DNA from 3 places in the Kosakonia radicincitans DSM 16656 genome. Region 2 is predicted to be linked to each of the others. Evidence: predicted binding sites of a transcription regulator. Region 2 holds the regulator's gene; each other region holds the start of a gene.

Region 1 (7,591 bases), 1.1 Mb from region 2:
GCAACGCGGCCTCCGGTCCCGCTTTTTTGTAGCAGGTGCCGACGGCGGCGCGCTCGCTATCATTCATCAGCGGCAGGTTAATGGCGCCAGGCAGGGCACCTTGTTGAAACTCAATCGGTGCGCGGACATCAATAAGAGGAGTGGTATCACGCAGGATAGTCAGGTAATCCGTCGTGTCGTTCATGGGGCTTCCTTCTGCAAAACGCTGGCGGTAACCGCCGCGTGCAGATTTTACGCCCGAAGCTGCCGAGATCAATGGCGGGAGCTAATCGCTTTTTAATGTGTAACAGGATGCCCACACTATATCCCGGCACAGCGCCTATATTCGTCCTTTTATACTACAGCCCAGATTAATCTGTGTGATGTCAGACTGTCGACATAAACGGAATGGTTCGTTTGAGTTATCTTATTGGGATATGAGATTTAACTTATTATTTAATAACTCTTTAATTGTGGTTGGTTAATCGCCCGGTGCATTATTTTTAAGCCAGTTTCATTCGGTTAAATATACAAGGAGGAAGTATGTTTAAATGTTGGTTTACTGCACCGAAAAATAAAGGGTTTTCATCCTTTTACTTTTATCAGCCCGATACGAAAGAATTTTGTCGTATCCGTCTGGAACTCAATCGCCGTTCACGGGGGAGCGATGATGGCAGGACGTCAGTTTTTTATCACCCCTACAGAGTAGTGGGTTTTTCTACCAGAAAAGATCTTGATTGCAATAATCGACGACTATGGCATATCCAGAAAGCAAGAGAGGGCGATCGCTTAATTTATCAGGGAGATCTTTTACTCAATTCTGAACCAAATAGACATGAGAAATATATTTATGATAGTGCAAATACATATACAGGAATTCATAAAGGAAGCCCGGTGGTTCCTTTTGACGAGGCAATATTACCGCCCGGTGTCAGGAAATATCATTTGCTGAAATTAGCGAAAATTGCCGTTATGTGGAAAAAAGATATTTACCTGACACCCAAAAATGCCTCCCCCGAGCAGTTGGCAAATAAAATTCTGGCGGAGATTAATTTCCCGCAGATGATCTGTGATGTTGTGGCGCGAATCTGATATGTGTACAGGATGTTTACGAGAGCAGCTTGCTTCAAAGGAACGCGACAAGCGAAATTGAAAACGCTGGCGATGACCGCCAGCGTAGAGATCGAGGATTATTGCAGTTTTGACTGCGCCCAGGCGATGCCGCTGGCATATTCCGGCGGCAACAGCGGAACCAGCGCTTCCAGCGTGGCGCTCAGACGGGAGGTATCGCTGTCGTTGAGGTTCAGGTGACCCACCTTACGCCCCGGACGCACCTCTTTATCGTACCAGTGCAGATGCACCAGCGGCAGCTTAAGCCAGTCGTAATTGAGATCGCTGCCAATCAGGTTGATCATCACCGACGGGCTGTTGACTACCGGTGGCGGCAGTGGTAAATCCACTACCGCGCGCAGATGCAGTTCAAACTGACTGATTGAGGCACCGTTTTGCGTCCAGTGGCCGCTGTTGTGAACACGCGGCGCCAGCTCGTTAATCAGCAGCCCGGCCGGGGTGACAAAGCACTCCATCGCCATCACGCCGACGTAGTGCAACTCGTGCATGATTGCCGAGAGCATCTCTTCGGCCTGCTGCTGCAGTTCGGCATTGGCCTGCGGGAAAACCACGCTGGTACGCAAAATGCCGTCCTGATGCAGGTTGTGCGTCAGCGGATAAAACACTGTGCTGCCATCATGGCCGCGCGCGCCAACCAGTGACACTTCACCTGAAAAGTTGATGCCCTGCTCGACGATGCACTCGCCGTAGCACTCTTCCGGCAGTTGATCGGTATCGGCAGCCCGCAGACGCCACTGGCCGCGGCCGTCATAGCCGCCGACGCGGCGTTTGACGATGGCCAGCTCGCCCAGGCGCGAAAACACGCCCGGCCACTCGCTTTTCTCTGCCAGCAGTTGCCATGGCGCGGTGGCGAGTTGCAGCTTGTCAAAGAGTTGTTTTTGCGTCAGACGATCCGCAATCACCGGAAATACGTCGCGGTTTACAAACGCCGGATGACGCGCCAGTTCGCGGGTCAGCGCCGTTTCCGGCCAGCGTTCAATTTCTGCCGTGATCACGCTCTGCTGAAACGGCACCGCTTCCGGCGCTGCGTCCAGCCCGACCGGCCATACTGCAATGCTCAGCGGCTCGCCAGCCTGGCGCAGCATGCGGCCAAGCTGACCATTACCTAATACGCAGACCTGCTTCATGCCGCCCCCCGGGGATCCGGATTGTCCAGCACTTCATCGGTCTGGGTTTTGCGCCACTGCGCCAGACGCTGATGCAGTGCAGCATCATGCTGGGCGAGGATTTGCGCGGCCAGTAGCGCCGCGTTTGCTGCGCCAGCTTTGCCGATCGCCAGCGTACCAACAGGAATACCGCGCGGCATCTGGACGATAGAGTAGAGGCTATCGACGCCGCTCAGCGCGGCGCTTTGTACTGGTACACCCAGCACCGGCACCAGCGTTTTGGCCGCAATCATCCCTGGCAAATGCGCCGCGCCGCCAGCACCGGCGATAATCACCTGAAAACCGTTCTGCTCTGCGCTTTCGGCGAAGCTAAACAGTTTATCCGGAGTGCGGTGTGCGGAGACGATTTCAACATGGTGCGGGACGTTCAGGGTATCGAGGATTTCTGCGGCGAACTGCATGGTTGCCCAGTCGCTTTTCGATCCCATAACAATGGCGATGCGCGCCGGTTGGTTGCTTGAAGACATGCGTCTCAAAACTCCTGTGGGTGTACTTCAGACGACAAAAGAGGGCACAGAGAATAGCATGTAAAATGACGAAGGAAAACGGTTGCGTGGCGATGTTTTGCGCGTTTGCCGCGACGCGTGCGTTGCTAATCAGAAGGGAAAAAAGAGCAGTTCGACACCAGTTTCGCTGACGCGCACCATCGAACCTTCACTGTGCCAGGCACCTAAAACAGCCCGAAATGCGGGCGCGTTGTTCGCGGTGAGTTCATGTACTGCCGGGCGGTGCGTATGGCCATGGATCAGCCACTGAACGCGGTGCTTTTCCAGAGCGTCGATGACGGCTTGCGGATTTACGTCCATGATCTTAAGCGATTTACTGCTGTTAGCGGCTTTACTTCCGGCGCGCATTTTCGCGGCGACACGGCGGCGGATAAACAGCGGCAGGGCGAGAAACAGGGCTTGTATCCACGGCGTGTGGACTTTTTTGCGAAACGCCTGGTAACCGGCATCGTCGGTACACAGCGTATCGCCGTGCATGATCAGTATCTTACGGCCATACAGATCGAGCACTTGCGTTTCCGGCAGCAGTTGCATACCGCTTTGGCGGGCAAAGCGTTTGCCGAGCAGAAAATCACGGTTGCCGTGAATGAAGTAACAGGGTACGCCGCTTTCAACCAGCGATTTGATGGCGCTGGCGATTTGCTGGTGCAGCGGGTTGGGATCGTCATCGCCGATCCAGGCTTCAAACAGATCGCCCAGAATATAGAGCGCGTCCGCCTGGCGAGCCTCACCGGCTAAAAAACGCAGAAAACCGGCGGTGATCGCCGGTTCTTCTGTTTGCAGGTGCAAATCTGCAATAAAGAGTGTCGCCACGCTTACTCGCTGACGGTCACGTTTTCAATCACAACGTCTTCTTTCGGAACGTCCTGATGCATGCCGCTACGACCGGTGGAAACGCCTTTGATTTTGTCAACCACATCCATGCCTTCAACCACTTCGGCGAAGACACAGTAGCCCCAGCCTTGCAGGCTTTCGCCGCTGAAGTTCAGGAAGTCGTTGTCTGCCACGTTGATGAAGAACTGCGCAGTTGCGGAGTGCGGCGCCTGAGTGCGCGCCATTGCCAGCGTACCACGGCTGTTTTTCAGACCGTTGTTGGCTTCGTTTTTGATCGGATCTTTAGTGACTTTCTGATTCATGCCCGGTTCGAAGCCGCCGCCCTGAATCATGAAGCCGTTGATAACACGGTGGAAAATTGTGTTGTTATAGAAACCTTCACGGCAGTAGTCCAGGAAGTTTTTAACTGTTTCAGGCGCTTTATCGTCAAACGTCTTGATTACGATGTCGCCGTGATTAGTGTGGAAAGTAACCATTATTGCATCCTGTTCTGATAGTGTAGTGCGCAGACCCGCCAGTGGGTCAGAGATAGTCGCCTGTTATAGCATAACCGCGAGGTGGGATCACCTTGCAAAGTGTGCTGCTTCGGGTTTGAATTACGGGTAATATATGCGGTTTTCGTTCCACACACGTCCAAATGGAATCTTCGATGTTAAAAATCTTTAATACACTGACGCGCCAAAAAGAGGAATTCAAACCTATTCATGCCGGGGAAGTCGGCATGTACGTGTGTGGTATCACTGTTTACGATCTGTGTCATATCGGCCATGGTCGCACTTTTGTTGCCTTCGACGTGGTTGCACGTTATCTGCGTTTTCTCGGCTATAAGCTGAAGTATGTACGTAACATCACCGATATTGACGATAAAATCATTAAACGTGCGAATGAAAACGGCGAAAGCTTTGTTGCGCTGGTCGATCGTATGATCGTCGAGATGCATAAGGATTTTGACGCGCTCAATATTCTGCGCCCGGACAGCGAGCCGCGCGCGACGCACCATATCCACGAAATTATTGAAATCACCGAACGCCTGCTGGAACGCGGTCACGCTTATGTGGCTGACAACGGCGACGTGATGTTCTCGGTGCCGACGGATCCGACTTACGGCCAGCTTTCGCGCCAGGATCTGGATCAGTTGCAGGCGGGTGCGCGCGTGGAAGTCGCTGAAATCAAGCGCAACCCAATGGATTTCGTGTTGTGGAAAATGTCCAAGCCGGGCGAGCCGAGCTGGCAGTCGCCGTGGGGCGAAGGGCGTCCGGGCTGGCACATCGAGTGCTCGGCGATGAACTGCAAACAGCTCGGTTCACATTTCGACATTCACGGCGGCGGTTCTGATCTGATGTTCCCGCACCATGAAAACGAAATTGCGCAATCTACCTGCGCCCATGACGGCGAATACGTGAATTACTGGATGCACTCCGGAATGGTAATGGTTGACCGTGAAAAGATGTCCAAATCGCTGGGTAACTTCTTTACCGTGCGCGATGTGCTGAAGTATTACGACGCGGAAACCATCCGCTACTTCCTGATGTCCGGTCACTACCGCAGCCAGTTGAACTACAGCGAAGAGAACCTCAAGCAGGCACGCTCTGCGCTGGAGCGTCTCTACACCGCACTGCGCGGTACAGACAGCACTGTGCCGGCGGAAGGTGGCGAGGCGTTTGAAGCGCGTTTTGTGGAAGCAATGGATGATGATTTCAACACGCCGGAAGCCTACTCGGTGCTGTTCGACATGGCGCGTGAAGTGAACCGTCTGAAAACGGAAGATGCGCATGCGGCCAATGCGCTGGCGTCACATATGCGCAAGCTGGCGGGCGTACTTGGATTGCTGGAACAGGAGCCGGATGTTTTCCTGCAAAGCGGTGCGCAGGCGGATGACAGCGAAGTGGCTGAGATTGAACAACTGATCCAGCAGCGCCTTGATGCGCGTAAAGCGAAGGATTGGGCGGCAGCCGATGCGGCGCGTGACCGTCTCAATGAGATGGGCATTGTGCTGGAAGATGGTCCGCAGGGCACGACCTGGCGTCGTAAGTAAGAAAAAAGCGGCTTCGGCCGCTTTTTTTATCTCTGACGTATTTTTCTCTGCCATTCGGTAACGAGCGTGGGATGGCGCTGGCGCTTATCCGGCCTGCACAACGCCGGTTAACGCGAAAACCGCCATCCTCTACTAACGCCTGCGCCACCACAATAAACCCATCACTATCACACCTGGCAGCCACACCCACAGCAACTCAGAAATGATCACCTGGTGACCATACGGCGTGGTGTAGCGTGACAGAGCAAACGGTGCGACTTTAATCACCTGCCAGGGCGCAAAGAAGCGTTCATCTGACCACGGCCACAGCCAGCCGACGCCTTTACCGCCGGTGGTTATTGAATCCAGCAGGCTGTGCGATAACAGCGAAACCGTTAAAAATGCCCAGCAGCGCAGCAGGCTGGCTTTGAACCGTTTTCGCCCAAACCACGCGACCAGCAGCGGTACGACGAAAGCAAACAGCAGCGAGTGGGTAAATCCGCGATGACCAAAAACGTTGCCGTAGGCGACGCCGGATTTAAAGGCTAACACGTCGGCATCCGGCAGCATCGCCAGTGCAATCCCTGCCACTAATAACCCGCGCGGAATAACTTTATTACCCAGCCCTAAGCCCAGGCACAGAGGAACGGCAGCATGAGTAACGATCGTTGGCATGAGGTATGTCCCTGAATAAAAGCGAGATTATAGCCATTGCACGAACGGGAATGACTGCGTGCTTTTCCGAATCTACCCGTGATCGCATAAATTTTAGGGCGAATTTTCCTGCGGATGAAAAATGTCCACGCCAGTTTTCGCTGCGCTGAGGAAGCGATAAAAACCATCAGCCGATGGGCGGGCGCGTCATGAATAACGCTTCGATTTCCGCGATAACGCCGCGGTTAATTACGCTGACTCACGGGCGATAAGCTGCCCGGAGAGCGTAATGCGCTGGGTCTGTAATTCTGGTTCTTTCAGTTTGCGCAGCATCAGCCCGGCAGCCTGGCGCCCGGTCTCTTCACTGGCAGAAGAGACATAGGTGAACGAGGGCGAGGTGAGGTTGACGTGCAGCATATCCTCAAAGCCTATTAGCGCAACTTGTTGAGAGAGAAAGACATCCTTGCCGATGGTGCGCCCGGTGTGGTGAATGCCGGATATCGAGCCAATCATCGCCGCCGGGGAGTGGCAGAGCAGGGCGGTGATGGTGTTGTTATTTTCCAGCAACTGCCGGGTGGCGTAGCTTGCCGCCTGGGTGTCGTCGCTGCAATCCGGCGTTGAACCTTCGCGCAGCACCAGCCCATGCTGGCTCATTGCGCTGCGAAAACCCAGTAGCCGCTGCTGGCGAAGTAAATCGCCCTCAACGCCGCCAATATAGGCAATACTGCGGTGTCCGCGTTCAATCAGGTAGCGCGTCGCCAGGCTCGCCGCCTGCCGGTTATCACGCATCACTAAATCGCAGTTCTCGTTGAGCAGTGACTGTGAAACGACCACCAGCGGAAGGTGACACTGGCGGATCTGTTCAGGCAGCGAGGCGCTGCGCGTATCCGAGGCAAGATAAATCACGCCCGCCACGCCCTGTTGCTGGAAGGAGAGCAGGCAGCGTTCAAGATGTTCACCATCATTAAGCGGCTGGCCGAGGAACACCATATATCCCTGCGTTTCCAGTTCCTGAACGATACTGGCCATCACTTTGATGGAAAAACTGTCGCTGAAATCGCGCAGGATAAGCCCGATCAGGTTGGAGGTGTTGGCGCGCAGGTTAGCCGCCGCGACGTTTTGCACATAGCCGAGCGCCGCGATCGCCGCATGGACTTTCTCGATCGTGGCTTCTGATATTTTCCCTTTCTGACGCAGCACCAGCGAGACGGTGGAAACGGAAACGCCCGCCTGTTTTGCGACATCAATAATGCTGACTTTCTTCAACTCTGCTCCCTGAATTTCCTGCTTATCCGCCGGGTTAGCGC
Region 2 (7,591 bases):
AAGCGCAATCCTTTCCACCCGTTTGTCACCTTTGATACCGCATCACTGAGCGGGCTGGCGCTGGGGCAAACTGTGCTGTCAAAAGCCTGCGCCGCCGCGGGTATTGCCTTTGACGCCTCGCAGGCGCATTCGGCGCTGTACGATACGGAACAAACCGCCCTGCTGTTTTGCGAAATCGTGAACCGCTGGAAGCGTCTGGGTGGATGGCCATTGCCGCTCGCCGATGATTCACAGGCATAAAAAAAGCGACCGCAGGGTCGCTTTTTTATTGGCGGAAACTTATTCCGCAGCCGGCTCGTCTTTATGGTTTGCCGCCGCTTCTTTAATCAGCGATTGCAGTTCGCCGCGCTGATACATCTCAATGATGATATCGCAGCCGCCGACCAGTTCGCCTTCAACCCACAGCTGCGGGAAGGTTGGCCAGTTAGCGTATTTTGGCAGTTCTGCGCGGATGTCCGGGTTTTGCAGGATATCGACATACGCGAAACGCTCGCCACAAGCAGACAGCGCCTGCACAGCCTGGGCGGAGAAGCCGCAGCTCGGCAGCTTCGGGGAGCCTTTCATATACAGCAGAATCGGGTTTTCAGCGATTTGACGCTGGATTTTCTCAAGGGTTGTGCTCATTGTCTTACTTCCTTCAACTTCTTCTACGGCTGAGATCTGACATTGTAACGGTTCAGACAAGCAACGGAAAATAACATTTTATTCACCGTTCATTATTTTATCGTCTGTCACGTAAAGTTGCCTTAAAAATATGACTTAACCCAACTTGTCCTGCTCAACTCTTAATCGTCATAGAAACGTTTTGCTGCTTTTTTTTGCGCTTGCTAACGAAACGAAGTTATAGATGCAAAAACAGTATTAACTTTTGTGCTTTTTATGGATTAGAATCGACGGGTTTTGAAAAACCATACGCAGGCATATTATATGCTTGCCTTAACAGGGGATTGCTCAGTGGCGCGGATACCAAAAGCTTCGATCACGCTCTGTGCTTTGTTGTTCACCACGCTTTCTTTCACGCCATTGGCTAACGCCTCTGAACAGGCGCGAGCATCGGCCGTGCAAAAATCGCATCTGGCGAAAGCATCCGAACGTAAGAAAAAAACCACATCACAAAAAACATCAAAGAAAAGCAGTCGCAGTACGGCAGAAAAAACCACCAGTAAAAAAACAGCGGAACACAAGAAGTCACCGGCTAAGAAAAAAGTTTCCACCAGCAGCAAAGCCAGTCAGATTACCTCGCGTCGTAACAAAACCAGCCAGTTAAAAACTACAGAAGTCGCCTGGACGGAAAAATGCAGTACGCCGCGCAAAGGCCGCAAGCCTCATTGTGTCAAAGTCAAAAAAACCACGACCATTGCTGAGGCACATAAAGTACGTATCCAGAAAGCCCAGAAAACGGCGATGTCGAAACTAATGAACCAGATTGGTAAACCTTACCGCTGGGGTGGCACCTCGCCGAGTACCGGTTTTGATTGTAGTGGTCTGGTCTATTACGCCTATAAGGATTTGGTGAAATTCCGCATTCCGCGCACCGCCAACGAAATGTATCACCTGCGTGATGCGTCGCCGGTGAATGTGGCGGAACTGGAAAGCGGCGATCTGGTATTCTTCCGCACGCAGGGTCGCGGTACCGCCGATCACGTTGGTGTGTACGTTGGTAACGGCAAGTTTATCCAGTCTCCGCGCAGCGGCCAGGATATTCAGGTCACTTCCCTGAGCGAAGACTACTGGCAGCGCCATTACGTCGGCGCTCGCCGCGTCGTTACGCCGAAAACCATTCGTTGATCCCATCGCCTGTCGTCATTGCGACAGGCGATGTTCTCTTTTTCCCGTCCCCGCGATTTGTTACTCTAAGCCTCACACTCAATAGGGTTATTGGGTGTATTAAAATAATGAAGGAGAGTAGCAATGTCGTTCGAATTACCTGCATTACCGTATGCAAAAGACGCCCTGATGCCGCATATCTCAGCCGAAACGCTGGAGTATCACTATGGTAAGCACCATCAGACTTATGTCACTAACCTCAACAACCTGATCAAAGGCACCGCCTTCGAAGGCAAAACGCTGGAAGAGATCGTTAAGCACAGCGAAGGTGGCGTGTTCAATAACGCCGCTCAGGTCTGGAACCACACCTTTTACTGGAATTGCCTCGCGCCGCACGCTGGTGGTGAGCCGACTGGCGAACTGGCCGCTGCGATTGCTAAAGCCTTTGGCGGCTTTGCGGAGTTCAAAGCGCAGTTTACCGATGCCGCAGTGAAGAACTTTGGTTCAGGCTGGACATGGCTGGTGAAAAAAGCGGATGGCGGGTTGGCGATTGTCTCAACGTCCAATGCGGGAACCCCGCTGACGACGGATGCGACACCGTTGCTGACTGTCGATGTCTGGGAACATGCTTATTACATTGACTACCGCAACGCCCGTCCGAACTACCTTGAACACTTCTGGGCGCTGGTCAACTGGGCCTTCGTGGCGAAGAATTTCGCCGCATAAAACAAAGGAGGGGCATTGCCCCTCCTCTTTTTACTCGACTGCCGCACAGGCTCGTTCCGGCCGGGAGCGCCCGGAAAACAGCACCACCATCAGCCCAAGCCCCGCAATAATCGCCCCCATCACCGGGACAAAATCATATCCCAGGCCGCCGGAGATCACCGCGCCGCCCGCAGCCGCACCGAGTGCGTTACCGAGGTTAAAGGCACCAATGTTCACTGAAGAAGAGAGTCCTGGCGCTTCATGTGCGACGCGCATTACACGCATTTGCAGCGGCGGAACCACAGCAAAGGTCGCTGCGCCCCAGACCACCATGCTGATAGCCGCGCCTACTTCGCTGCGGGCCAGGAACGGAATAGCCAGCATGATGGCAATCAGCAGGATAAGAAAACCTTTCAGCGTACCGGTTACCGAACGATCCGCCAGTTTGCCGCCAAGGTAGTTGCCAATCGAGAAACCGACGCCAATCAGCACCAACATCCCGGTAACAAACACCGGCGTAGCATCAGTAATGGTGCGCAGCACCGGCGAAATATAGGTATAAAGCGTGAACATCGCGCCCGCGCCGAGCACCGTCGTCAGCAGTGCCGACAGCACCTGTGGACGAACCAGCACGGACAACTCTTTGCGTACATCCGGACGTTCGCCCGTTCCGCCGCCAGGCAGTGAAAAGTAGAGGCTCAGCATGGCAACCAGACCCAGCACGGCGGTCGCCATAAACGACATGCGCCAGCCGATGGTTTCACCCAGCCAGGTTGCAGCAGGCACACCGCCAATATTGGCGATAGTCAGCCCCATAAACATGGTGGCGACGGCGCTGGCTTGTTTCTCTTTTGCCACCACGCTTGCGGCAACAACCGATCCCAGACCAAAGAAGGCGCCGTGGTTGAGGCTGGTAACGATGCGCGCCAGCATTAAGGTGGTGTAGTCCGGCGCGATTGCCGACAGCACATTACCCAGCGTAAAGATCGCCATCAGGAAGATCAGCGCGTTACGTCTGCCACGGTGCGACAGCAGCAGCGTCATCAGCGGCGCCCCCACCATCACGCCAATCGCATAAGCGCTAATCAACATCCCCGCCGCCGGAATGGAAACATCGACGCCACGGGCAATAACGGGCAGCAATCCCATCGGGGAGAACTCCGTTGTACCTATCCCAAAGGCGCCAATCGCCAGGGCAAGCAGAGGGAAATTTACTTTCATCGTTTGACTCCGAAAAAGCCGTGTCGGTTGGAGACACTGTCGCAGAAGTCAAAAGTATGACAGCAATCACAAAAAACAGAAGTTAGCAGAATGACAAAAGATTATTGCAGAAGTGATAACAATGGCGGGGAAAGCCGAGGGAGAAGGCTCTCCCTCGTGCCAGATCAATGCAGCGCGGCGGTCAGCCCACCGAAAACAATCAGGCTCAGAACAATGACGGTAGTGACCAAAGAATACTTCAGATCGGTGCTCATCAATTTTTCTCCATTTTCATTTCCCCACAAAAAGTGAGTTTGCGCATTTTTGCACAAATAATCATAAAAATCTTGCAGGAATTAGGAGGAGATATGTTTTAGCGCTTCCCCTTTTGCTCAAGATAAGACAAAATTCGACGCTAAATTTATTAGCGTACCGGCCATTGACTCCCCTCCTGACGTTTAGTGTCTTTTTCCCGGCGTACCGCACTCACTTTGCTGGGGTTCAGGGTGATGGAAGGCAAACGTTTACCTTAAGTATTATCAGGAGCTTATGATATGGTCTGGAGTGATTTCTGATGGCAACGATTAAAGACGTCGCGAAACGAGCAAACGTTTCCACTACAACCGTATCACATGTAATTAACAAAACGCGCTTCGTCGCTGAAGAGACTCGCAATGCCGTATGGGCGGCGATTAAAGAGTTACATTACTCCCCCAGCGCTGTGGCACGTAGCCTGAAGGTCAATCACACCAAATCGATCGGTTTACTGGCCACAAGCAGCGAAGCCGCCTATTTTGCCGAGATCATCGAAGCCGTAGAGAAAAAATGCTTCCAGAAAGGCTACACCTTGATCCTCGGCAACGCCTGGAACAGCCTTGAGAAACAGCGCGCCTACCTGTCGATGATGGCGCAAAAACGTGTCGATGGCCTGCTGGTGATGTGCTCCGAATACCCGGAGTCGCTGCTGAGCATGCTGGAAGAGTACCGTAATATCCCAATGGTGGTGATGGACTGGGGCGAGGCGAAAGCCGATTTTACCGATTCGGTCATTGATAATGCTTTTGAAGGCGGCTATATGGCTGGCCGCTATCTGATTGAGCGCGGACATCGCGATATCGGCGTCATTCCAGGCCCGCTGGAGCGCAACACCGGCGCAGGCCGCCTCGCCGGTTTTATGAAAGCGATGGAAGAGGCGATCATTACCGTACCGGAAAACTGGATCGTGCAGGGCGACTTTGAACCGGAATCGGGTTACCGGGCGATGCAGCAAATCCTCAACCAGTCCCACCGCCCTACTGCCGTGTTCTGCGGCGGCGATATTATGGCGATGGGTGCGCTCTGCGCGGCGGATGAGATGGGGCTGCGCGTTCCCCAGGATATTTCGCTGATCGGCTATGACAATGTGCGTAATTCCCGCTACTTTACGCCCGCACTGACCACCATCCATCAGCCGAAAGATTCGCTGGGCGAAACGGCGTTTACCATGTTGCTCGATCGTATCGTCAACAAGCGCGAAGAGTCGCAGTCCATTGAAGTCCATCCGCGTCTGATCGAGCGTCGTTCGGTGGCGGATGGTCCGTTCCGCGACTACCGCCGTTAATCACGCCCTGCGGGGGCCGCTACTCCGGCTCCCGCAACCATTCGCTGTTCAGCGTCTCACTGTCCCCCAGATACTCCAGCAGCCAGTTCAACGCCGGTGATGCGTCATTTTGTTGCCATGTCAGGCAGCAGGCCGCATCCGGAAACGGGTTCTCCAGTTCCAGCGCCACCCAGTCGCCGCTGTCCAGCCGCGGACGCGCGAAATGCGCGGGCACCATCCCCACACACAGCCCGGCAGAAAGGCAGGCTTCTGAAGCGGACCAGTCCGGCACGATTACCCGCTTCTGGTTATCCAGCAGCCAGGTAATACGTTTTGGCAACGAGCGCGACGTATCTTCCTGGATCAACGAAGGCCAGTTGCGCAACGTTTCATCGCTTAGCGGGCCGGGCATTGATGCCAGCGGATGGCGGCTGGAGACCACGCATTTCCAGCTCAGCATGCCCATATCACGAAACGCGTACCGTCCACCGACCGGGATCGCCTGGGTCGCGCCAATCGCCACCTCAACGCGGCCATCTGCCAGCGCATCCCAGACACCGTTGAACACCTCCTGGTAAACCTGTAACTCGACATCGTTAAAATGTCGGTAGAAATCGACGATCAGTTGCCGTGTTCGTGCCGGTTTCACAATGTTATCCACGGCAATCGCCAGTTGGCCGCGCCAGCCGTTGGCGATCTGTTGGCACTGCTGGCGGGTGATCTGCATTTTTTTGATAACAGATCGCCCCTCTTTTAAAAACCAGCTTCCGGCGGGCGTTAACTCCACATCCCGATGACGGCGTTCAAATAACGGAACTGCCAGCCACTCTTCGAGTTGGCGCACCGTATAGCTCACCGCTGAAGGTACGCGGTGCAGCTCCTGGGCGGCACCGCTGAAACTGCCGTTGCGCGCAACAGCATCAACCACTTCGAGTGAATATTCTGACCACATAATCTGCCTGCAAAAATTTTGAAACCACTGCGCAAATATTAGCGTTTCACAAGCAGGAAAGCACTCCTTACACTCGACAGCCCTGAAGAAGCAACAAGATGAGAACTCAAATGCAACCTGGAAAAGGATTTTTAGTCTGGCTCGCGGGATTAAGCGTGCTGGGCTTTTTAGCCACCGATATGTACCTGCCCGCGTTTAGCGCGATACAACAAGATTTGCAAACCTCCCCGGCCATCGTCAGCGCCACGCTGAGTTTGTTTCTGGCAGGCTTTGCTGTCGCACAACTGGTATGGGGCCCCTTGTCGGATCGCTATGGCCGCAGACCTATTTTGTTGAGCGGGCTGACTATTTTCGCACTTGGCTGTCTGGGAACATTGTGGGTACGGGACGCCAGCCTGTTACTTGCGCTGCGTTTCGTACAGGCAATCGGCGTTTGCGCCGCTACGGTTAGCTGGCAGGCGCTGGTCACTGACCACTATCCGGCACACCGCGTTAACCGTATCTTCGCGACCATTATGCCGCTGGTGGGCCTGACGCCTGCGCTGGCCCCCCTGCTGGGTGCCTGGATGCTGGCGCACTTCTCCTGGCAGGCGATTTTTGCCACTCTGCTGGCAATAACTCTGGTGCTGATGGTGCCTGCCTGGCGGTTGAAAGCGCCCGCCCAGCCTGCTGCGCTGCATGAACAGCCGCTGACCTTTTACGATCTGCTGCGCAATAAAGCATATCGCGGCAATGTCATCATCTACGCTGCCTGCTCGGCCAGTTTTTTTGCCTGGCTGACCGGTTCGCCGTTCATTTTGCACGAAATGGGTTATGGTCCGTCAGTAATTGGTCTGAGTTACGTACCGCAGACCATTGCCTTCCTGATTGGCGGTTATGGTTGCCGCGCTGCCTTGCAAAAATGGCAGGGTTCGCGCCTGCTTCCGTGGCTGCTGAGCGCCTTTGGATTAAGCGTGATTGCCACCTGGATTGTGGGTTTGCTGCCGCAGACATCACTGACCGCACTGCTGATCCCGTTCTGTTTTATGGCAATGGCCAACGGCGCCATCTATCCTGTTGTGGTAGCACAGGCGTTACGCCCGTTTCCCCAGGCGACTGGCCGCGCAGCCGCGCTGCAAAATACGTTGCAACTCGGGTTGTGTTTCCTGGCAAGCCTGGTGGTATCAGGGCTGATTGCCACACCGCTGTTTACCACCACCACTGTAATGGTGGCGATGGTGCTGCTGGCCGCGTTTGGCTATCGCCAGCAACACCAGCGTAATACTGAAACGGTAAAAGATGAGGCTGTCCCCTCCTCTTCGCACGGATGATTATGTTAGCGACTATCAATAGTTAAGTGATTAGTTTGCTAACAGCTTTAAGTTGAATCACCTGATATTGAGGCCTAT
Region 3 (7,591 bases), 270 kb from region 2:
AGGTTATTAGCCGCCGCGTAGCGAACGGTGATTTTGTTATCGTGTTCGGGATAGTAATTATTGAGCCGACGGGATAATTCGCCCGCCAGCGCATCGATAGCACCTGGCGGTAAGGGTGTGGTTTTGGCGATAGTCACTTCAATGCGCATAATAGCCCCCTGTGTGTTTACTGTATATATATACAGTTAATAAAGTATCTTTACAACAGGGGGCAGTAAAATTTTTACTGCTTAACGCGCCAGCGAACGGTTTCACCCGCGAGGAACGGCACCAGCGTATCGTCCGTCAGGGCAATGCTCTCTGGTACAACGCTTTCGATGCGTTCCAGTTCAATAAAGCCCTCATTGAGCGGCAGTCCGTAGAAGCGCGGTCCGTTCGACGAGCAGAACGCTTCAAAATGCTGCAAGGCGTTCATCTCTTCAAACACGGTGGCGTAGCTACCGAGCGCGGTTGGCGCATTGAAGCAACCGGCACAACCACAGCTTGCTTCTTTCCGGTGCCGCGCGTGCGGTGCAGAATCAGTACCGAGAAAAGCGCGTTCAAATCCACTGGCGACCAACTCTCGCAGCGCCTGCTGGTGGATATTGCGCTTAAGGATAGGCAAACAGTAGAGATGCGGACGCACACCGCCAACCAGCATATGGTTACGGTTAAACATCAAATGCTGTGGCGTAATGGTGGCCGCCAGGCGCTCGTTACCCTCGCGCACATAATCTGCCGCGTCTTTGGTGGTGATATGCTCAAACACCACTTTTAACCCCGGCAGGCGCTGGCGCAGCGGCTCCATCACCGTTTCAATAAAGCGCGCTTCGCGATCGAAGATATCGATATCCGCGTGGGTCACTTCGCCATGCACCAGCAGCGGCATGCCCAGTTTTTCCATGCGCTCCAGCACCGGCATTATGGCATCAATGCTGGTGACGCCGTGGCTGGAGTTGGTGGTGGCATTGGCGGGATAAAGTTTTGCCGCCGTAAAGACGTTTTCGTTAAACCCACGTTCCACTTCATCTGCGCTCAGGCTGTCGGTCAGATAGCAGGTCATTAGCGGGGTGAAATCATGCCCGGCAGGCACGGCATCAAGAATGCGCTGGCGGTACGCGCGCGCAGCATCCACGGTTGTCACAGGAGGAGCGAGATTGGGCATGACAATGGCGCGGGCGTAGGTTTCACTGGTCCACGGCACCACGGTTTTTAACATATCGCCATCACGCAGGTGGACGTGCCAGTCGTCAGGACGGCGGATTTTCAAAACCTGGGATTGTGTCATTGGAGTGCTCCGGCTGGTGAGAATCAGGTGTTTTTTGCCGGGCACTAAGGATAAGCGGAAACGTTTTCGTTTGCATCTTTTTCCTGAAAAAAAGGGCGCTCGCGGCGCCCTGGACTCAGTCGGTGAGGGGAATAATAATTTCGCCCGGTTTCACCTCAATGCCTTTGGCGTATTTCTTCGCCAGCGCTTCACCTTTGCTACTGTCCTCTTTCAGCACATAAGCCGGACGCTGATTAAAGTAGTTGCGCAGCGACTGGTTCAGGTAGGGCATCAACGTTTGCAGCACTGTTTGCATTTTTTCTGGCTGCACGTCGGCTTTCACCACTTCCATCTCCTGCAAGTAAATAGCGCCTTTCTCTTTATCAAACACCGGCAACGCCTTCAGTTTCAGCTTGATGACCGCTTTCTGGTTACCGAAAAGGGAGGTCATATCCAGGTTGGCATCGCCGGTCAGCGTCACTTTGTTCGGCTCTTCACGACCAATTTCCGATGCCAGGTTGTTCAGCACAATGTGCGCATCAGCCACGCCAGGCAGGCCAATATCTTTCGCAAAATCGTTGCGTTTTTGCAGCGCCTGGTTAATTTCCTGTTCGCTGATGGAATATTGGGTCAGTTGGTTACAGCCCACCAGCACGCCGCTCAGCAGTAAGGCAGCGGCAAAAAAGATCTTCTTCATAATTCCTCAACGTGATTCCGAAAGCGTCAAAGCCGGTGCGTAGGATGCGTCAGGCGAGGTACAAAGGCTAGCGGAAAAAGCTGAATGGCTGGCGGAAACTTACGTTTCCGCCGTGAGTTCGCTAAATAGCCATTGATGAAAGCAGGTTAACCTGGGTCTGCTTGGCCATATTATCGCGGTAGTCCGCCACCCGGCTCGGCCAGTTAATTCCGGCGACAAGAGTAAGGTTACGCAGCAGCGGGAAAAGATGAATATCGTCTTCGGAGAGCTCGCCGTTGACCGCATTCGGTTTGACAATAAGCTTGTCCAGTGCGCGCAGATCGTCGCTGATATTTTTCACCAGTCCGGCAGAGTGGGCGAGATGTTCATCGAAATTGCCGATCGCCGCCTCTTTCTTCGCGACAAACCAGGCGCGCGCCTGCGGTGTGGAAAACTCGTCGAAGGCGGATTTCGCAAAGCGGGGTATCAGCAATTTATTCACATAGCCGTTAACCTTGCGCAGCCACTCTTCCAGCTTCGGGTTTCGTTTACCGGTGAGTAGCGGTTTGCCGTCAAGTTTATCGACATAGTGCACAATATCCATACTCTCCGGCAGATAACGGCTGTCGTCTTTTTGCAGGATGGGCGCCATCTTCTGGCCAATCATTTTAGTTGGCGTGGCCTCGTCGTCACTAAGCAGAATGTTGAGTTCTACAGGAAGATTTTTAAGGCCGAAAATCATGCGGGCTTTGATGCAGAAAGGGCAGTGGTCGTAAATGTAGAGTTTCACGTTTCTCCTCCATACTGGCTTATCCGTTAAAGACCAGTATGGAAGAGAGCATTGCATGGCGCAAATCAGGCGCCAGGTTCGAGCATCCGCGGGCGAATGCGCTTATGGCCGAATTGCCACAGCAGCGCCATTGAGGTCATCAGCCCGATCAGGCCGAGCATCATCCACGGCAATTCCGGCTGGTTGAAGGCTTTGCCGGCATCAAACAACCACCCACCACCGGCGTAACCAAGCGCGCCGCCAAATGCCAGCCCCAGGCGACTGAAACCCATATAACTGCCGCGCGCACGGGCATCAGCTAGCTGCGCGCTTAAGGTTTCCCGCGCAGGTTCGGCAATAATTGAGCCGATATAGAATGTGCAGATAAGCGTAAACAGTTGCTGCAACGTCCCCACCATTCCGATCGGCAGCAGACTAAATGACATCACCAGCAGCCCGGCCATCAGACGCTGTTCAAGACGAAAGCGTTTTTCACTCCAGCGGGCGATAGGGTAGAGCAACGTCAGCGACAAGCAGGCTTCGATGGCGTACATCCACTTCACTGCCGCCGGTGAACCGGCAATATCGTTGACCATGATCGGCAGCATCAGCATCACCTGTACCGCCAGCATATAGTAACCTGTCAGCGTCAGGACGTAGGTGACGAACCGTTTGTCGCGCAGCACGCGTGCCAACCCTTCGCGCACCGGGGCTTTTACCGTAGAGAGTTTCCACGCCGGTAACAGCCAGGCGTTGAACGCGGCGCAGAGCACGAACATTAGCGCACCGGCGGCACACACCAGACGAAAGTCATATTGCAACAGCCAGCTACCGAGCAATGCGCCGACAACCGCGCCGGCGCTGTCCTGCATCATCAGGATAGAGAAAAAGCGGCTGCGCTGGTTGGGGCGCACAAGTTTGACCACCAGCGCGGAACGCGGCGGATCGAACAGTGTACCGCCCAGTCCGGAAAGAATGCAGGAGAGCCACAGCAGCCAGGGTTCGTGCGCCACGCCCATCGCGACGAAACCGCCCGCACGCATCAACATGCCGGTGACGATCAGCGGTTTGGCACCAAAGCGGTCGGCAATTGCGCCGCCGAAAATGCCCAAACCCTGCTGAATAAATTGCCGCAGGCCGAGCGCAATACCGACCATCAACGCCGCCCAGCCGAGCTGATCAACAAAACGAATAGAAATAAGTGGGAAGACAACGAAAAAGCCGAGTACAACCAGCATATTATCGACAAGCAGGAAATATTTACCCAGGCTCCTTGCCTGCGATATGCGTGCCATTTCCCCTCCGGGAAATTAAGAAAGATAAGACATTCTTATTCTGCGGGTTCGCCCGATCTTTTCCCACATTCGCGGTGACAATATTTTTTTATCAAAATCCGGCTTTGATTCAGAGTTTTCATCGAAAATGGTCCGCAAAGTGGAAAATGCCATGTTGCTGTTTTCACAGAGTGGCTGCGCAAATGTATAGTAAAGGTAAGGGGTTAAAAGTGTGGTGAAATGGAAGGAGTGGTAATGCATGTTTGGCTACCGCAGTAACGTGCCGAAAGTACGCTTAGTCACAGACAGATTAGTGGTTCGTTTAGTGCATGATCGCGATGCCTGGCGCCTGGCGGATTATTACGCCGAAAATCGGCAATTTCTAAAGCCCTGGGAGCCCGTGCGCGATGAAAGCCATTGCTACCCTTCCGGCTGGCAGGCCCGTCTTGGCATGATCAATGAGTTTCATAAACAGGGTTCGGCATTCTATTTCGCGCTGCTCGATCCCGAGGAAAAAGAGATCGTCGGCGTGGCGAATTTTTCCAATGTGGTACGCGGCTCGTTTCATGCTTGTTACCTTGGCTACTCCATTGGACAAAAATGGCAGGGGCAAGGGCTGATGTTTGAAGCGCTGACGGCGGCGATCCGCTATATGCAGCGCACGCAACATATGCACCGCATCATGGCAAATTACATGCCGCATAATAAACGTAGCGGCGATTTGCTGGCGAGGCTGGGTTTCGAGAAAGAAGGCTACGCCAAATCGTATTTGCTGATCGACGGGCAGTGGCGCGATCACGTACTTACCGCGCTCACCGCGCAAGAATGGACCCCGGGTCGCTAAGGAGCAACGATGAAGTATCAACTCTCAGCGGTCGAAGCGCGCGTTATCGGCTGCCTGCTGGAAAAGCAGATCACCACGCCGGAACAATATCCGCTGTCGATCAATGGTGTGGTTACCGCCTGTAATCAGAAGACCAACCGTGAACCCGTCATGAACCTCAGTGAACATGAGGTACAAGAGGTGCTGGATGAATTGGTGAAACGGCACTATCTGCGCACCGTCAGCGGTTTTGGCAATCGCGTAACGAAATACGAGCAGCGTTTTTGCAACTCTGAATTTGGCGATCTGAAACTCAATCCGGCAGAAGTGGCGCTCATCACCACGCTGCTGCTGCGCGGGCCGCAAACGCCGGGGGAACTGCGCGGTCGTGCGGAACGTATGCATCGCTTTAACGATATGGCGGAAGTGGAAACGGCGCTGGAACTGTTGGCGACGCGGGAAGATGGTCCGTATGTCGTGCGGCTACCCCGCGAGCCCGGTAAGCGCGAAAGCCGCTATATGCACCTGTTCAGCGGCGATGTACAGACGCTGGTGAATGTTGTTGAGGCGGTCAGCCCGCCGGAAGAATCACTGGTGGCGCGCGTTGAGGCGCTGGAAGAGGAAGTGGCAGATCTGAAACAGCGTCTGGATTCGCTGCTCGCACATTTAGGAGATTAGCCGTGACGAAATTACGTATTGGAGTGGTCGGCCTGGGCGGCATTGCGCAAAAAGCCTGGCTGCCGGTTGTCGGCGCTGCGACCGACTGGACGTTAACCGCAGCCTGGTCGCCGACGCGGGAGAAAGCCCTGCGGGTATGCGAAACCTGGCGCATTCCGTATGCTGATTCGCTGACGGCACTAGCCGCGCAATGTGATGCGGCTTTCGTCCACACGTCGACAGCTTCGCACTACAGCGTGGTCAGTGAGTTACTGAACCTTGGCGTGCATGTCTGCGTTGATAAACCGCTGGCAGAAAACCTCCAGGATGCTGAGCGGCTTATCGAACTGGCCGCGCGGAAAAAACTGACGCTGATGGTCGGTTTTAATCGCCGTTTTTCGCCGCTGTACCGCGAACTGAAACAGCAGATGCCGCAGGCGGCGTCGTTGCGGATGGATAAACACCGTACCGACAGCGTAGGGCCGCACGATTTACGCTTCACGTTGCTCGACGATTATCTGCACGTGGTGGATACCGCGTTGTGGCTGGCGGGAAGCGCGGCGGCATTACAAAGCGGTACGTTGCTCACGGATGATGACGGCGCAATGGTTTATGCCGAACACCACTTCTCACTGGATCATCTGCAAATCACCACCAGTATGCACCGGCGGGCGGGAAGCCAGCGCGAATGGATTCAGGCTGTCACCGATGGTGCGCTGGTGGATATCACCGATATGCGCGAATGGCGCGAAGAGCGCGGGCAGGGCGTAGTAGCGCGTCCGGTCGCTGGCTGGCAGAGCGTGCTGGAACAGCGTGGTTTTGTGGGTTGCGCGCGCCATTTTATTGAATGCGTGCAAAATCAGACGGTTCCGGAAACGGCGGGTGAACAGGCCATCCTGGCTCAGCGCGTGGTGGAAAAGCTCTGGCGTGAGGCGATGAGTGAATAACCGCCTGTAACATCTGGCGATAGTAATTCGCCTTTTTCCCTGTAGACTAAGCGCTTCGCTGTATACCAACGCCTGCATTGCAGGCGTTGTGCCTTATGGAATCCAGAATGAATCTATTAAAATCGCTGGCGGCTGTCAGCTCGATGACGATGTTTTCTCGCGTGCTGGGTTTTGCGCGCGACGCTATTGTGGCAAGGGTTTTTGGCGCGGGTATGGCAACTGACGCCTTCTTTGTAGCGTTTAAACTGCCCAATTTGTTGCGGCGCATCTTTGCCGAGGGGGCGTTTTCCCAGGCATTTGTTCCCATTCTTGCTGAGTACAAAAGCAAGCAGGGCGAGGATGCGACGCGAGTGTTTGTGGCCTATGTCTCGGGTTTACTGACGCTGGCGCTGGCGCTGGTGACTGTCGCCGGGATGCTGGCGGCACCGTGGGTGATTCTGGTCACCGCGCCGGGGTTTGCCGATACAGCGGATAAATTCAATCTCACCTCACAGCTACTGCGCATTACCTTTCCTTATATTCTGCTGATCTCGCTGGCGTCACTGGTGGGCGCGATCCTCAATACCTGGAACCGTTTCTCGGTGCCAGCGTTTGCGCCGACATTTCTCAATATCAGCATGATTGGCTTTGCGCTGTTTGCCGCGCCGTACTTCCATCCGCCGGTGCTGGCGCTGGCATGGGCGGTGACGGTGGGCGGCGTGCTGCAACTGGTTTATCAACTGCCGCATCTGAAGAAGATCGGCATGCTGGTATTACCGCGCGTGAGTTTTCACGATGCCGGTGCTATTCGCGTCGTGAAGCAGATGGGGCCTGCGATCCTTGGGGTCTCGGTCAGCCAGATTTCCTTAATCATCAACACGATTTTCGCCTCGTTTCTGGTCTCCGGGTCGGTATCGTGGATGTACTACGCTGACCGACTGATGGAGTTTCCGTCTGGCGTGCTGGGCGTGGCGCTGGGGACGATTTTGCTGCCTTCACTGTCGAAAAGTTTCGCCAGCGGCAATCACGATGAGTACTGCCGCCTGATGGACTGGGGGCTGCGTCTTTGCTTTCTGCTGGCGCTGCCGAGCGCAGTGGCGTTGGGCATTCTGGCAAAACCGCTGACCGTCTCGCTGTTTCAGTACGGTAAATTTACTGCCTTTGACGCGCTGATGACGCAGCGGGCATTAATTGCTTACTCCGTCGGCTTAATGGGCCTG

The links. Region 2 encodes PurR, which represses purine synthesis genes. Its sites were predicted from a motif close to CANGCAAACGTTTGCNTG; they were not measured.
Region 1: a site for PurR is predicted at 2,815-2,832, ahead of purE (5-(carboxyamino)imidazole ribonucleotide mutase). Genes of this name have one in related genera too.
Region 3: a site for PurR is predicted at 1,321-1,338, ahead of pyrC (dihydroorotase). Genes of this name have one in related genera too.

Annotation. Positions count from the first base shown of each region.
Region 1 is NZ_CP018016.1:4,236,265-4,243,855, reverse strand. It holds gene mnmH (tRNA 2-selenouridine(34) synthase MnmH) at 1-184, opposite strand, end outside; gene Y71_RS30125 (hypothetical protein) at 523-1,071, shown strand; gene purK (5-(carboxyamino)imidazole ribonucleotide synthase) at 1,170-2,237, opposite strand; gene purE (5-(carboxyamino)imidazole ribonucleotide mutase) at 2,234-2,743, opposite strand; gene lpxH (UDP-2,3-diacylglucosamine diphosphatase) at 2,873-3,595, opposite strand; gene ppiB (peptidylprolyl isomerase B) at 3,598-4,092, opposite strand; gene cysS (cysteine--tRNA ligase) at 4,266-5,651, shown strand; gene Y71_RS20400 (metal-dependent hydrolase) at 5,784-6,305, opposite strand; gene malI (Mal regulon transcriptional regulator MalI) at 6,534-7,550, opposite strand.
Region 2 is NZ_CP018016.1:3,120,944-3,128,534, forward strand. It holds gene rnt (ribonuclease T) at 1-240, shown strand, start outside; gene Y71_RS14915 (Grx4 family monothiol glutaredoxin) at 280-624, opposite strand; gene Y71_RS14920 (C40 family peptidase) at 955-1,788, shown strand; gene sodB (superoxide dismutase [Fe]) at 1,912-2,493, shown strand; gene Y71_RS14930 (MFS transporter) at 2,524-3,693, opposite strand; gene cydH (cytochrome bd-I oxidase subunit CydH) at 3,858-3,947, opposite strand; gene purR (HTH-type transcriptional repressor PurR) at 4,247-5,272, shown strand; gene punR (DNA-binding transcriptional activator PunR) at 5,292-6,203, opposite strand; gene punC (purine nucleoside transporter PunC) at 6,314-7,513, shown strand.
Region 3 is NZ_CP018016.1:3,389,662-3,397,252, reverse strand. It holds gene dinI (DNA damage-inducible protein I) at 1-149, opposite strand, end outside; gene pyrC (dihydroorotase) at 224-1,267, opposite strand; gene Y71_RS16330 (lipoprotein) at 1,383-1,943, opposite strand; gene grxB (glutaredoxin 2) at 2,065-2,712, opposite strand; gene mdtH (multidrug efflux MFS transporter MdtH) at 2,778-3,986, opposite strand; gene rimJ (ribosomal protein S5-alanine N-acetyltransferase) at 4,225-4,809, shown strand; gene Y71_RS16310 (YceH family protein) at 4,819-5,466, shown strand; gene Y71_RS16305 (Gfo/Idh/MocA family protein) at 5,469-6,392, shown strand; gene murJ (murein biosynthesis integral membrane protein MurJ) at 6,500-7,591, shown strand, end outside.